DNA from 3 places in the Bacillus luti genome. Region 2 is predicted to be linked to each of the others. Evidence: a T-box and tRNA genes for the amino acid it is inferred to sense, from the RefSeq annotation. Region 2 holds a T-box; the other regions hold tRNA genes.
What was found. A T-box is a leader RNA that pairs with one kind of tRNA and senses whether it is charged. The one in region 2 lies ahead of alaS (alanine--tRNA ligase), so its partner is inferred to be a tRNA-Ala.
Positions count from the first base shown of each region.

Region 1 (4,255 bases), 510 kb from region 2:
GGAAACATCAATTTTATCACCAAATTCACCGTAATTAGCCAGAGTGAATTCATGCTGCTCAATAATGCTGTTTCGTCCTTTTGGCTTCTGTGAAGTAGAACTAATTGCAGCTCTGACCTCTTTCCCATTAATGGTTACATAACTAAATCCAGCTTTCTCTTCATTGCTATTTGAAATAGTATTTTCTCCTTTGTATTCCACCGTGATCACTAAACGTCCACCATCGTAAACAGCTTCTTTCACCTTCATCGTTAAACCACTATGGTTATCTTGTCTCTCAATTGATGTAGCCAGCTCATCCTTTTCGATTTTATCAGCAGCAATATCATTAAATTGTGCATAAATGGGGCCTATAACTGGAACACTCGATAATGTCTTTGCCATAGTAGGAGAAATGAATCCAAAACCTAAGAGAGAAACACATATTCCACAAGCAACAAGACTAGAATACTTGATTGTTTTTTTTCTACGGTATCCATTTTTCTTAGCTTGAAGCATGGCTGTTTTTTCTCTTTGAATTAACCGATCTTCTGGTATAGGAATATCATTGATATGGTGATTAAATTCTTCTTTATTCATAACTATATCCCTCCTTTAAAATGGGGCGTAAAGCTTGCTTTGCTCGATGTAATTGAGATTTTACCGTTCCTTCTGGAGAATTAAGAACCTCAGCAATTTCCTTAATAGATAAATCGTGATAATACCTTAATAAAATAATAGTTTTGTAAGTAGGATCTAAAAAATTAAATGCCTCGATTAAATCCAAAGATTGTTCTAATTTATTCATGCTCTCTTCCGTACATAAATTAGAAAACATTTCATCATTCGCAACAAATTGTCTAGAGGATTTTCTTACAAAATCAATGGATTTAAAAACAAGAATTTTAGTAATCCAACTTTGAAATTTCTCGGGCTTTTTTAATTTTTTCAATGAAAGATACGCTTCATAAATTGTTTCTTGGTATATATCCAGTGCATCTTGTTCATTTCTTACATAAGAATAGGCTGTTCGATATAATTTCGGACGAACAAAAGTAATGAGTTGTTCAAATGCTTGATCATTTCCCCTTGTTGCTTGTTTTACTAGATAGGCTATGTCCATTTTTATTTCTTCCTCCCTTTACTAATATAGTCGAATGAGAGAATAAAAAGGTTGCAAAAATAAGTGCATATATATAAATCTTCTACAATTTATTGCAATGATTAAATACAGCATTAAAGAAAAGATACCCGAAATTCAAATAGAAAAAAGTATACAAGAAATCCATAAAAAAAAAAAGCAGACTATCCAAAGTCCACTTTTACACAACAAAAAAGAGATAGCAGATTATGCTATCTCTTTTAGTATGACCCGTACGGGATTCGAACCCGTGTTACCGCCGTGAAAGGGCGGTGTCTTAACCACTTGACCAACGGGCCAGTTACTGGCAGAGAAGAAGGGATTCGAACCCTCGCACCGCGTTAGCGATCTACTCCCTTAGCAGGGGAGCCCCTTGAGCCACTTGGGTACTTCTCTATAATATGGCTCCGCAGGTAGGACTCGAACCTACGACCGATCGGTTAACAGCCGATAGCTCTACCACTGAGCTACTGCGGAACAATTATGGTGGGCCTAAATGGACTCGAACCATCGACCTCACGCTTATCAGGCGTGCGCTCTAACCAGCTGAGCTATAGGCCCATAATTGAAAAGCGGGTGAAGAGAATCGAACTCTCGACCAGAGCTTGGAAGGCTCTTGTTTTACCACTAAACTACACCCGCATTAAATTGTAAATGGTGAGCCATGAAGGACTCGAACCTTCGACCCTCTGATTAAAAGTCAGATGCTCTACCAACTGAGCTAATGGCTCATTTTGAAAGTGGTGCCGACTAGAGGACTTGAACCCCCAACCTACTGATTACAAGTCAGTTGCTCTACCAATTGAGCTAAGTCGGCTTGCGACTTCAAAATGGTGGCTCGGGACGGAATCGAACCGCCGACACGAGGATTTTCAGTCCTCTGCTCTACCGACTGAGCTACCGAGCCTTATTAAAATGGCGGTCCCGACCGGGGTCGAACCGGCGATCTCCTGCGTGACAGGCAGGCATGTTAACCACTACACCACGGGACCATTTGGTTGCGGGGACAGGATTTGAACCTGCGACCTTCGGGTTATGAGCCCGACGAGCTACCGTGCTGCTCCACCCCGCGATGATAAAATATTTACTTTAGAAAAAAATGGAGGAGGTAGAGGGATTCGAACCCCCGCGCGACTCTCGCCGCCTGTCGGTTTTCAAGACCGATCCCTTCAGCCGAACTTGGGTATACCTCCGAGATATAAACGTCTAATGGTGGACCTTGTAGGACTCGAACCTACGACCGGACGGTTATGAGCCGTCTGCTCTAACCAGCTGAGCTAAAGGTCCTTTATGGTAGCGGCGGAGGGGATCGAACCCCCGACCTCACGGGTATGAACCGTACGCTCTAGCCAGCTGAGCTACACCGCCATAAATGATATTAAAATAAGTGGAGCCTAGCGGGATCGAACCGCTGACCTCCTGCGTGCAAGGCAGGCGCTCTCCCAGCTGAGCTAAGGCCCCATATTTTTGGGAATATCGGGAAGACAGGATTTGAACCTGCGACCCCCTGGTCCCAAACCAGGTGCTCTACCAAGCTGAGCCACTTCCCGTTAATAAAAGCGCGCCCGAGAGGAGTCGAACCCCTAACCTCTTGATCCGTAGTCAAACGCTCTATCCAATTGAGCTACGGGCGCATATGGTGCCGAGGGCGGGGGTCGAACCCGCACGGTGGTCACCCACCGCAGGATTTTAAGTCCTGTGCGTCTGCCTGTTCCGCCACCCCGGCATGTCATATTGAAAATTGGAGCGGAAGACGGGATTCGAACCCGCGACCCCAACCTTGGCAAGGTTGTATTCTACCACTGAACTACTTCCGCAAGACATGTATGAGTTATTTAATTAAAAGTGCGGGTGAAGGGAGTCGAACCCCCACGCCAAAGGCGCTAGATCCTAAGTCTAGTGCGTCTGCCAATTCCGCCACACCCGCATATTAATATTTCAAGAAAAAATGGGGCGACTGATGGGAATCGAACCCACGAATGCCGGAGCCACAATCCGGTGCGTTAACCACTTCGCCACAACCGCCATGATTTCTGGTGCCGACTAGAGGACTTGAACCCCCAACCTACTGATTACAAGTCAGTTGCTCTACCAATTGAGCTAAGTCGGCTAAATGGTGGAGGATGACGGGATCGAACCGCCGACCCCCTGCTTGTAAGGCAGGTGCTCTCCCAGCTGAGCTAATCCTCCATTTGCCTGGCAACGTCCTACTCTCACAGGGACAAGGTCCCAACTACCATCGGCGCTAGAGAGCTTAACTTCCGTGTTCGGTATGGGAACGGGTGTGGCCTCTCTGCCATCATTACCAGACTGTATTCATTTAAGACAAGAATTATTGTAACTTATTTAACTTTTAAAGTCAACAAGTTTTTTATATTCTTTCAAAACTAGATAACATTGCTTCATATTATATGGTTAAGTCCTCGATCTATTAGTATTCGTCAGCTCCACATGTCACCATGCTTCCACCTCGAACCTATCAACCTGATCATCTTTCAGGGATCTTACTAGCTTACGCTATGGGAAATCTCATCTTGAGGGGGGCTTCATGCTTAGATGCTTTCAGCACTTATCCCTTCCGCACATAGCTACCCAGCTATGCCCTTGGCAGAACAACTGGTACACCAGCGGTGCGTCCATCCCGGTCCTCTCGTACTAAGGACAGCTCCTCTCAAATTTCCTACGCCCACGACGGATAGGGACCGAACTGTCTCACGACGTTCTGAACCCAGCTCGCGTACCGCTTTAATGGGCGAACAGCCCAACCCTTGGGACCGACTACAGCCCCAGGATGCGATGAGCCGACATCGAGGTGCCAAACCTCCCCGTCGATGTGGACTCTTGGGGGAGATAAGCCTGTTATCCCCGGGGTAGCTTTTATCCGTTGAGCGATGGCCCTTCCATGCGGAACCACCGGATCACTAAGCCCGACTTTCGTCCCTGCTCGACTTGTAGGTCTCGCAGTCAAGCTCCCTTATGCCTTTGCACTCTACGAATGATTTCCAACCATTCTGAGGGAACCTTTGGGCGCCTCCGTTACACTTTAGGAGGCGACCGCCCCAGTCAAACTGCCCACCTGACACTGTCTCCCGGGTCGATAAGACCCGTAGGTTAGAATTTCAATACAGTCAGGGC
Region 1 covers NZ_CP040336.1:490,421-494,675, reverse strand. Annotated here, with positions in the region: gene EUC40_RS02610 (DUF4179 domain-containing protein) at 1-579, opposite strand, end outside; gene EUC40_RS02605 (sigma-70 family RNA polymerase sigma factor) at 572-1,102, opposite strand; tRNA gene EUC40_RS02600 (tRNA-Glu) at 1,348-1,419, opposite strand; tRNA gene EUC40_RS02595 (tRNA-Ser) at 1,426-1,516, opposite strand; tRNA gene EUC40_RS02590 (tRNA-Asn) at 1,523-1,597, opposite strand; tRNA gene EUC40_RS02585 (tRNA-Ile) at 1,605-1,681, opposite strand; tRNA gene EUC40_RS02580 (tRNA-Gly) at 1,692-1,762, opposite strand; tRNA gene EUC40_RS02575 (tRNA-Lys) at 1,776-1,851, opposite strand; tRNA gene EUC40_RS02570 (tRNA-Thr) at 1,862-1,937, opposite strand; tRNA gene EUC40_RS02565 (tRNA-Phe) at 1,952-2,027, opposite strand; tRNA gene EUC40_RS02560 (tRNA-Asp) at 2,037-2,112, opposite strand; tRNA gene EUC40_RS02555 (tRNA-Met) at 2,116-2,192, opposite strand; tRNA gene EUC40_RS02550 (tRNA-Ser) at 2,221-2,313, opposite strand; tRNA gene EUC40_RS02545 (tRNA-Ile) at 2,331-2,407, opposite strand; tRNA gene EUC40_RS02540 (tRNA-Met) at 2,412-2,488, opposite strand; tRNA gene EUC40_RS02535 (tRNA-Ala) at 2,509-2,581, opposite strand; tRNA gene EUC40_RS02530 (tRNA-Pro) at 2,597-2,670, opposite strand; tRNA gene EUC40_RS02525 (tRNA-Arg) at 2,681-2,754, opposite strand; tRNA gene EUC40_RS02520 (tRNA-Leu) at 2,758-2,846, opposite strand; tRNA gene EUC40_RS02515 (tRNA-Gly) at 2,863-2,937, opposite strand; tRNA gene EUC40_RS02510 (tRNA-Leu) at 2,967-3,047, opposite strand; tRNA gene EUC40_RS02505 (tRNA-His) at 3,070-3,145, opposite strand; tRNA gene EUC40_RS02500 (tRNA-Thr) at 3,155-3,230, opposite strand; tRNA gene EUC40_RS02495 (tRNA-Val) at 3,235-3,310, opposite strand; rRNA gene rrf (5S ribosomal RNA) at 3,315-3,430, opposite strand; rRNA gene EUC40_RS02485 (23S ribosomal RNA) at 3,532-4,255, opposite strand, start outside.
Region 1: it encodes a tRNA-Ala, which carries the amino acid that the T-box ahead of alaS (alanine--tRNA ligase) is inferred to sense. The anticodon was not compared.

Region 2 (4,255 bases):
AAGATGGTTCGTTAAGCTCTCTTGATGATTTATTTGATGAGAATGAAAGAACGATCGGATAACGAAAAGGGGGATTTACTTTGAATATACGCAATTCATTAATCGCATTAGGTGTTGGAGCAGCAGCATATCAATATGCTCGCAAACAAGATGTATTTTCAAAACGCAATATGAAAAAAGCACGTAAGATGATTAAATCTTATTTATAAGCGTAAAAACTCCCTTCCTGATAAGGGAGTTTTTTTATGCGCTTGTATGCAAATATAACAGTCCAATTTCAGAGAAGAGATAAGATAGGCCGTAACATCCAACGCCAAGCATGCCGTAATGAAATAATTGCTTCGCTCTTTCTTTTCGTGAGGAACGAATAAAGAAACCTTTCCAAATACCAAACCCGATACAAACCCATTCAAGAATCATAAAAAGTGCAGATAATACAAGCATAAACAAAACCATAGCGAGCCCTCCTGATTATATTGTTCCATGTTGTACTCTCAGGGGTGGTTGTCCTTATTATGTTAAATATATGTACGTCTTTACAAAACAGTATTGTCTGTATGAAAAGATTTTAAAAGTTTTGCACATAACCTACCCTATTTATTTTCAAAATAAAGGTGGAGGAGGTTTTTCGTGTGAAGAATCTTAAAATCATTTGGATATATCGTTTAGGATTATTGTTACTTGTATTTCTTTGTTTGCTTGTCTTTTTAAAAATTAAGCCGCTATGGGCGCCGATTATTTTTGTATTTAAAGTGGCGATAACACCGTTTCTTATTGCGTGTTTTATTGCTTATTTATTGCATCCTTTAATTGAAAAAATTCATAAAGAGGGAATGCCCCGCACGCTTGCTATTTTGCTCATTTACATTCTGTTCTTTGGTGGGATTGGGTATGGGATTTATAAAGGAACACCGGTTGTTATTAAGCAGTTACAAGAGATTAATGAACAATTTCCGCAGTTTACAAAAATGTACGATTCTTGGATGGATGGGGTTACAGAACAAACAGCAAATTTCCCATCATTTATTCATGAAAAGGTGAAACAAATTTTTGGTGGTGTAGAAACGAAAATTCAAGCACTTTTAAATAAAGTGATGAGTACAGCTCGTGGTGTACTTGATTCGTTGCTCATTATTTTCTTAATACCGTTCATTGTATTTTACATATTAAAAGATTACGGTGAGTTTTATCATATATTTTGGAAACTAGTCCCGAGTAAATGGCGTAGTACGGGTCAAATGCTTGCGAAAGAAATTGATAAATCGCTCGGAAGTTATATTCGAGGACAGTTATTTGTTTGCTTAGTATTAGGGGGAGTATCTGTTCTTTCTTTTTGGTTTATTGGTATGAAGTATCCATTATTACTCGGTATTATTATTGGGGTAACGGATATAATCCCATACTTTGGTCCTATTTTAGGGGCGATTCCGACGTTGATGATTGCAGCGACGGTATCAACGAGTTTACTCATTAAGGCGGGAATTACGATCGCTATTTTGCAATTTTTGGAAAGTAACATTTTATCGCCTTATATCGTTGGTAAGTCGCTTCGAATGCATCCAGTTATTATTATGCTTGCATTACTAGTAGGAGGAGAGGTAGCTGGGATTGTTGGCTTGCTAGTATCGGTTCCTATTTTAGCTGTTATTCGTACAGTTATTGTGCATGTGAGACCTCTTTGGAAAAGAGAAGATGTTTAATGTGAAAGCCCTCTATTTATGGAATAGAGGGCTAATGATATATTTATTTAGAGAGCTGTTCGTATATTTTTTGAACGAGTGAGCTCACATCATTTGTTTGAATATGTTTTATTCTTTTCCATTCATTATCATACATAAATACAATTTGATTACTGAAAAGACGCTTCTGCTCTTTTAGATTAGAAATCTTTGCGAAAGAGTACTCTTCAAATAATGGGTTCTTACTTACATCTGGTCCGTAAAAGAAGAGCCGTTTATTCGTTAAAATTAATAGTCCTGGTCTTGCGACGGAACGATAAATAAATATATCTAATGAACATGCAGTGTACAATAATATCGTTTCGTCATTCGTTAACATATTTTTAGCTTTATTCAACAAGGTTGTCATTATAATCGCTCCTTTATTATTGATAATTTAATTATAACAAAAATATAATATTCAGAAAAGTTTATAGAAGTAGTGCAATTTGTTAATGAATGCATAATATATGAAAAGGCTGTTAAGAATGAATAGTAGAATAGCTATGATTAATAAGCGATTGATATAATATAAATGATTATCCACATTGACAAACTTAAGAGAATTCTATTATATTTAGTCATATAATACATTAAATCAATGACGGAACAAGTACGTTACAGTCCATTTATAGAGAGAAGCTTCCATATGGCTGAAAGAAGCTTTAAATGAAGGGTAACAGAAAGCTAATCCTGAGAGCAGCTAATCACTGCCGTCTTGCCACGTTACGGCACCATGAGGTGATGAATTGATTCGTATCGTAATCAATTCATAATTAGGGTGGTATCGCGAGTTAACTCTCGTCCCTTTTATAGGGGCGGGAGTTTTTTATATTTAAGGAGGAAAATACAATGAAACAACTAACAGGCGCTCAAATTCGTCAAATGTTTTTAGACTTTTTCCAAGAAAAAGGACATGCAGTAGAACCTAGTGCATCACTAGTTCCACACGAAGATCCATCTCTTCTTTGGATTAACAGTGGTGTAGCAACATTAAAAAATATTTTGATGGACGCGTAATCCCGCAAAATCCACGTATTACAAATGCTCAAAAATCAATTCGTACAAACGATATTGAAAACGTAGGAAAAACAGCTCGTCACCATACATTCTTTGAAATGTTAGGGAACTTCTCAATCGGTGATTACTTTAAAGAAGAAGCAATTACTTGGGCTTGGGAATTCTTAACGAGCGACAAATGGATCGGATTCGATAAGGAGTTATTATCAGTTACAATCCATCCAGAAGATGATGAGGCATTCACAATTTGGAATGAGAAAATGGGTGTTCCGAAAGAGCGCATTATCCGTTTAGAAGAAAACTTCTGGGATATCGGTGAAGGACCAAGTGGACCGAATACAGAGATTTTCTATGATCGCGGAGAAGCTTACGGTAATGACTTTAGTGATCCAGAACTATATCCGGGCGGAGAAAACGAGCGTTACTTAGAAGTATGGAACCTTGTATTCTCTCAATTTAATCATAATCCAGACGGTTCATATACACCACTTCCTAAGAAAAACATCGATACAGGGATGGGTCTAGAGCGTATGACATCTATCGTTCAAGATGTGCCTACAAACTTTGACACAGACTTATTCATGCCAATGATTGGTGCAACAGAAACAATCTCGGGTGAGAAGTATCGTAATGGTGACTTAGAAAAAGATATGGCGTTTAAAGTAATTGCTGACCATATCCGTACAGTAACATTCGCTGTTGGTGACGGTGCTCTTCCATCTAACGAAGGCCGTGGTTATGTATTACGTCGTTTATTACGCCGCGCGGTTCGTTACTCGAAGAAATTAAACATCAACCGTCCATTCATGTTTGAATTAGTATCGGTTGTTGGAGAAGTAATGAAAGACTTCTATCCGGAAGTACTTGAAAAGAAAGATTTCATCGAAAAAGTTGTGAAAAATGAAGAAGAGCGTTTCCATGAAACACTTCATGATGGTGAAGCAATTTTAGCTGAAGTTATTGCGAAAGCAAAAGAAGAAAAAACAACTGTTATTTCTGGAGTAGATGCATTCCGTCTATACGACACATACGGTTTCCCTATTGAATTAACAGAAGAATATGCAGAAGAAGCTGGAATGACAGTGGATCAAGCAGGTTTTGAAAGCGAAATGGAAAAACAACGTGAGCGCGCACGTGCTGCTCGTCAAGACGTTGATTCTATGCAAGTTCAAGGTGGTGTCCTTGGGGAAGTTAAAGTAGCAAGTGAATTCGTTGGTTACGGTACAGTTGCAACAGAAAGTAATGTTGTTGCACTTGTGAAAAACGGTGAATACACAGACAGCTTACAAGCTGGTGAAGAAGGACAATTAATGCTTGATGTAACACCATTCTATGCTGAGAGCGGTGGACAAATTGCAGACCGTGGTTACCTTCTTGCTGATGGCGTGAAAGTGCTTGTAAAAGACGTACAAAAAGCACCAAATGGTCAAAACTTACACAAAGTAGTTGTGGAAGAAGGTACATTAACGAAAGACGCGGCTGTGAAAGCTGTTATTGATACAAAGAATCGTAGTAGC
Region 2 covers NZ_CP040336.1:1,001,367-1,005,621, forward strand. Annotated here, with positions in the region: gene EUC40_RS05120 (hypothetical protein) at 1-62, shown strand, start outside; gene EUC40_RS05125 (YrzQ family protein) at 81-209, shown strand; gene EUC40_RS05130 (hypothetical protein) at 244-456, opposite strand; gene EUC40_RS05135 (AI-2E family transporter) at 633-1,700, shown strand; gene EUC40_RS05140 (PH domain-containing protein) at 1,744-2,088, opposite strand; T-box leader at 2,311-2,530, shown strand; partial or broken gene alaS (alanine--tRNA ligase) at 2,571-4,255, shown strand, end outside.

Region 3 (4,255 bases), 1.8 Mb from region 2:
GGCTGTTCGCCCATTAAAGCGGTACGCGAGCTGGGTTCAGAACGTCGTGAGACAGTTCGGTCCCTATCCGTCGTGGGCGTAGGAAATTTGAGAGGAGCTGTCCTTAGTACGAGAGGACCGGGATGGACGCACCGCTGGTGTACCAGTTGTTCTGCCAAGGGCATAGCTGGGTAGCTATGTGCGGAAGGGATAAGTGCTGAAAGCATCTAAGCATGAAGCCCCCCTCAAGATGAGATTTCCCATAGCGTAAGCTAGTAAGATCCCTGAAAGATGATCAGGTTGATAGGTTCGAGGTGGAAGCATGGTGACATGTGGAGCTGACGAATACTAATAGATCGAGGACTTAACCATATAATATGAAGCAATGTTATCTAGTTTTGAAAGAATATAAAAAACTTGTTGACTTTAAAGGTTAAATAAGTTATAATGATTCTTGTCTTAAATGAATATAGTCTGGTAATGATGGCAGAGAGGTCACACCCGTTCCCATACCGAACACGGAAGTTAAGCTCTCTAGCGCCGATGGTAGTTGGGACCTTGTCCCTGTGAGAGTAGGACGTTGCCAGGCAAATGGAGGATTAGCTCAGCTGGGAGAGCACCTGCCTTACAAGCAGGGGGTCGGCGGTTCGATCCCGTCATCCTCCACCATATATGTCGGAGGGGTAGCGAAGTGGCTAAACGCGGCGGACTGTAAATCCGCTCCTTCGGGTTCGGCAGTTCGAATCTGCCCCCCTCCACCATTCTTAATTAATGGGCTATAGCCAAGCGGTAAGGCAACGGACTTTGACTCCGTCATGCGCTGGTTCGAATCCAGCTAGCCCAGCCATTAAGAGCCATTAGCTCAGTTGGTAGAGCATCTGACTTTTAATCAGAGGGTCGAAGGTTCGAGTCCTTCATGGCTCACCATTTTAATAAAATATGCGGGTGTGGCGGAATTGGCAGACGCACTAGACTTAGGATCTAGCGCCTTTGGCGTGGGGGTTCGACTCCCTTCACCCGCACTTTTAATAAAATAACTCAAACATGTCTTGCGGAAGTAGTTCAGTGGTAGAATACAACCTTGCCAAGGTTGGGGTCGCGGGTTCGAATCCCGTCTTCCGCTCCAATTTTCAATATGACATGCCGGGGTGGCGGAACAGGCAGACGCACAGGACTTAAAATCCTGCGGTGGGTGACCACCGTGCGGGTTCGACCCCCGCCCTCGGCACCATATGCGCCCGTAGCTCAATTGGATAGAGCGTTTGACTACGGATCAAGAGGTTAGGGGTTCGACTCCTCTCGGGCGCGCTTTTATTAACGGGAAGTGGCTCAGCTTGGTAGAGCACCTGGTTTGGGACCAGGGGGTCGCAGGTTCAAATCCTGTCTTCCCGATATTCCCAAAAACATGGGGCCTTAGCTCAGCTGGGAGAGCGCCTGCCTTGCACGCAGGAGGTCAGCGGTTCGATCCCGCTAGGCTCCACTTTATTTATTATATGTCTCGGAGGTATACCCAAGTTCGGCTGAAGGGATCGGTCTTGAAAACCGACAGGCGGTGAGAATCGCGCGGGGGTTCGAATCCCTCTACCTCCTCCATTTTCTTTTTAAATGGATTAGATACATGTAATAATAAAATATTTCTTTTTCCTTCATGGAGGTATACCCAAGTTCGGCTGAAGGGATCGGTCTTGAAAACCGACAGGCGGCGAGAGTCGCGCGGGGGTTCGAATCCCTCTACCTCCTCCATTTTTTTAAAATTTTATATTGTCGCGGGGTGGAGCAGCACGGTAGCTCGTCGGGCTCATAACCCGAAGGTCGCAGGTTCAAATCCTGTCCCCGCAACCAAATGGTCCCGTGGTGTAGTGGTTAACATGCCTGCCTGTCACGCAGGAGATCGCCGGTTCGACCCCGGTCGGGACCGCCATTTATGTTGGCTCGGTAGCTCAGTCGGTAGAGCAGAGGACTGAAAATCCTCGTGTCGGCGGTTCGATTCCGTCCCGAGCCACCATTTTTTTTTGCCGACTTAGCTCAATTGGTAGAGCAACTGACTTGTAATCAGTAGGTTGGGGGTTCAAGTCCTCTAGTCGGCATCATTTAGGGGCATAGTTTAAAGGTAGAACTGAGGTCTCCAAAACCTCCAGTGTGGGTTCGATTCCTACTGCCCCTGTAAAGTATATGGGCCTATAGCTCAGCTGGTTAGAGCGCACGCCTGATAAGCGTGAGGTCGATGGTTCGAGTCCATTTAGGCCCACCATATATATTCCGCAGTAGCTCAGTGGTAGAGCTATCGGCTGTTAACCGATCGGTCGTAGGTTCGAGTCCTACCTGCGGAGCCATGGCCCGTTGGTCAAGTGGTTAAGACACCGCCCTTTCACGGCGGTAACACGGGTTCGAATCCCGTACGGGTCATACAAAAAAGAGTCAGCAATATGCTGACTCTTTTTTATTATGTGCAATCCTCTTTTATCATCTTATTTTCCTGAAATAAATAAAGGGATTTAGGAAAAACTATGGTATGTATTAAAAGGAGGAGATAAAAATGACACGAGTTCGAGAATTTATGAGTACTCATATAGTACATTGTACACCGTTAGACAATGTATATGAGGCTGCTGTAAAGATGAAAGAAGAATCGGTTGGATTGATTCCTGTTGTTGAAAATGAACAAGTTGTTGGGCTTGTTACTGATCGAGATTTGGTTGTTCGAGGGATTGCAGAGAAGCATCCTGGGTCTAATAAAATTACAAATGTAATGACAACAAATATTGTTTCAGTTTCTCCAGATGATGCTATTGAAAAAGCTACAGAATTAATGGCACAATATCAAATTAGACGATTACCAGTAGTTGAGAATGGTCAATTAGTTGGGATGTTAGCACTAGGTGACTTAGCTATAAGAGAATCGACAGATGATCAAGCTGGATTTGCTTTAGGTGAAATCTCGGAGCATACAGAATAAAGTGAATCCTTAATGAATGGGGCCTTAATGCCCACAAATAGCAAGATAAATTATGTATGAAGAGCGGATACATCATTCTAGTATATATAGATTAAACTAATATGCTAGAGTGACGTATCTAGGGCATTATATAATAGGTATACAGTTAATATTTTCGACAGTTTTTTAAAATTTTTCATTCCTAATTTTTAATAAGAGAAAAAATGATATACTGATAGGTATAAGGGTTATGATAGATTTTGAATATAACAATATTAATTGGTAATGATGTAATAATGAATTAATATTTCCTATGTAGATAAAGTGAAACTTTAATCATTGTGGGGGCTATTCCAAAATGATTATGAGTTGAACCAATCGGGCTTTTACGGGCATTTATCTCCCAACTAAATTCATAGCATTCGCTGAATTTTGAGGTGGGAGTCTTACTTGGTCGCAAATAGCGGGATAAAAAGGGAAGGGGAATTATATGAAGGCTGTACAAGGCGATCCAAATTGGAATTTGGTTACAGATACATATATAGAACCAAATAATTTCGCTGAATTATTTTCTTTGCTTGTACCTTGTCACCCAAAAGGTGAAGGGAACGAGCGGACTATATTAGCGTGGAAAGAAAAAGAATTTTATAAAGAAGAAAATTTAGCGGCATTTATCGTATATGGAATAAATAAAGTGAAAAATTTACCGCAGTTTCATAAAGATGAAATTCCAACTTTAGTACGTATTCTTCGTTTATGCCAAGAGATTGGTTGGTATGAAGAGGCAAATACTTTTATGATAACTCAAGGGCTAGATGAATTTGTCCAAACTTCATTGGAATATGAAACATGGGATCTTTTGACGCAAGCGGTTGCTTTAAACTATTTAATTATTAAATACCGTATTGGTGAATTAACAGATAGGGATGTAGAAATTTGGGATAGAGTTAAATTTAATGAGGAATGTATAAAAGATTGTAAGCATTTATTATCTCATAAAGAAGTATTGGAATTTACATTCTTTTATATGTGTAAAAGAGCGAAGTTACTGTCAAAAGAGCAATTAAATAGTGATATGATGAGTCTAGCGATGTATTGTAATACTTTTGTTTATGATTTATATACACATGACTTATTACGAAAATATCGTAAGTGTACAGACTTCTTATCATATTATGGACCGAGTCAAGCGGTGTTAGCCTGTCAACGAGCTGTACTTGCTCAAATTTCCGATCGATTAGACCCATTAAAGACAACGCATGTAGATGATTATTTATATGTGATGAAAGAAATGATGGAGCATATGACGATAGGGGTAATGGACCGATATGGTCATTTTAT
Region 3 covers NZ_CP040336.1:4,381,894-4,386,148, reverse strand. Annotated here, with positions in the region: rRNA gene EUC40_RS22330 (23S ribosomal RNA) at 1-351, shown strand, start outside; rRNA gene rrf (5S ribosomal RNA) at 453-568, shown strand; tRNA gene EUC40_RS22320 (tRNA-Val) at 573-648, shown strand; tRNA gene EUC40_RS22315 (tRNA-Tyr) at 657-740, shown strand; tRNA gene EUC40_RS22310 (tRNA-Gln) at 752-826, shown strand; tRNA gene EUC40_RS22305 (tRNA-Lys) at 831-906, shown strand; tRNA gene EUC40_RS22300 (tRNA-Leu) at 921-1,001, shown strand; tRNA gene EUC40_RS22295 (tRNA-Gly) at 1,031-1,105, shown strand; tRNA gene EUC40_RS22290 (tRNA-Leu) at 1,122-1,210, shown strand; tRNA gene EUC40_RS22285 (tRNA-Arg) at 1,214-1,287, shown strand; tRNA gene EUC40_RS22280 (tRNA-Pro) at 1,298-1,371, shown strand; tRNA gene EUC40_RS22275 (tRNA-Ala) at 1,387-1,459, shown strand; tRNA gene EUC40_RS22270 (tRNA-Ser) at 1,480-1,572, shown strand; tRNA gene EUC40_RS22265 (tRNA-Ser) at 1,630-1,722, shown strand; tRNA gene EUC40_RS22260 (tRNA-Met) at 1,745-1,821, shown strand; tRNA gene EUC40_RS22255 (tRNA-Asp) at 1,825-1,900, shown strand; tRNA gene EUC40_RS22250 (tRNA-Phe) at 1,909-1,984, shown strand; tRNA gene EUC40_RS22245 (tRNA-Thr) at 1,994-2,066, shown strand; tRNA gene EUC40_RS22240 (tRNA-Trp) at 2,073-2,143, shown strand; tRNA gene EUC40_RS22235 (tRNA-Ile) at 2,154-2,230, shown strand; tRNA gene EUC40_RS22230 (tRNA-Asn) at 2,238-2,312, shown strand; tRNA gene EUC40_RS22225 (tRNA-Glu) at 2,314-2,385, shown strand; gene EUC40_RS22220 (CBS domain-containing protein) at 2,516-2,935, shown strand; gene EUC40_RS22215 (DUF3965 domain-containing protein) at 3,405-4,255, shown strand, end outside.
Region 3: it encodes a tRNA-Ala, which carries the amino acid that the T-box ahead of alaS (alanine--tRNA ligase) is inferred to sense. The anticodon was not compared.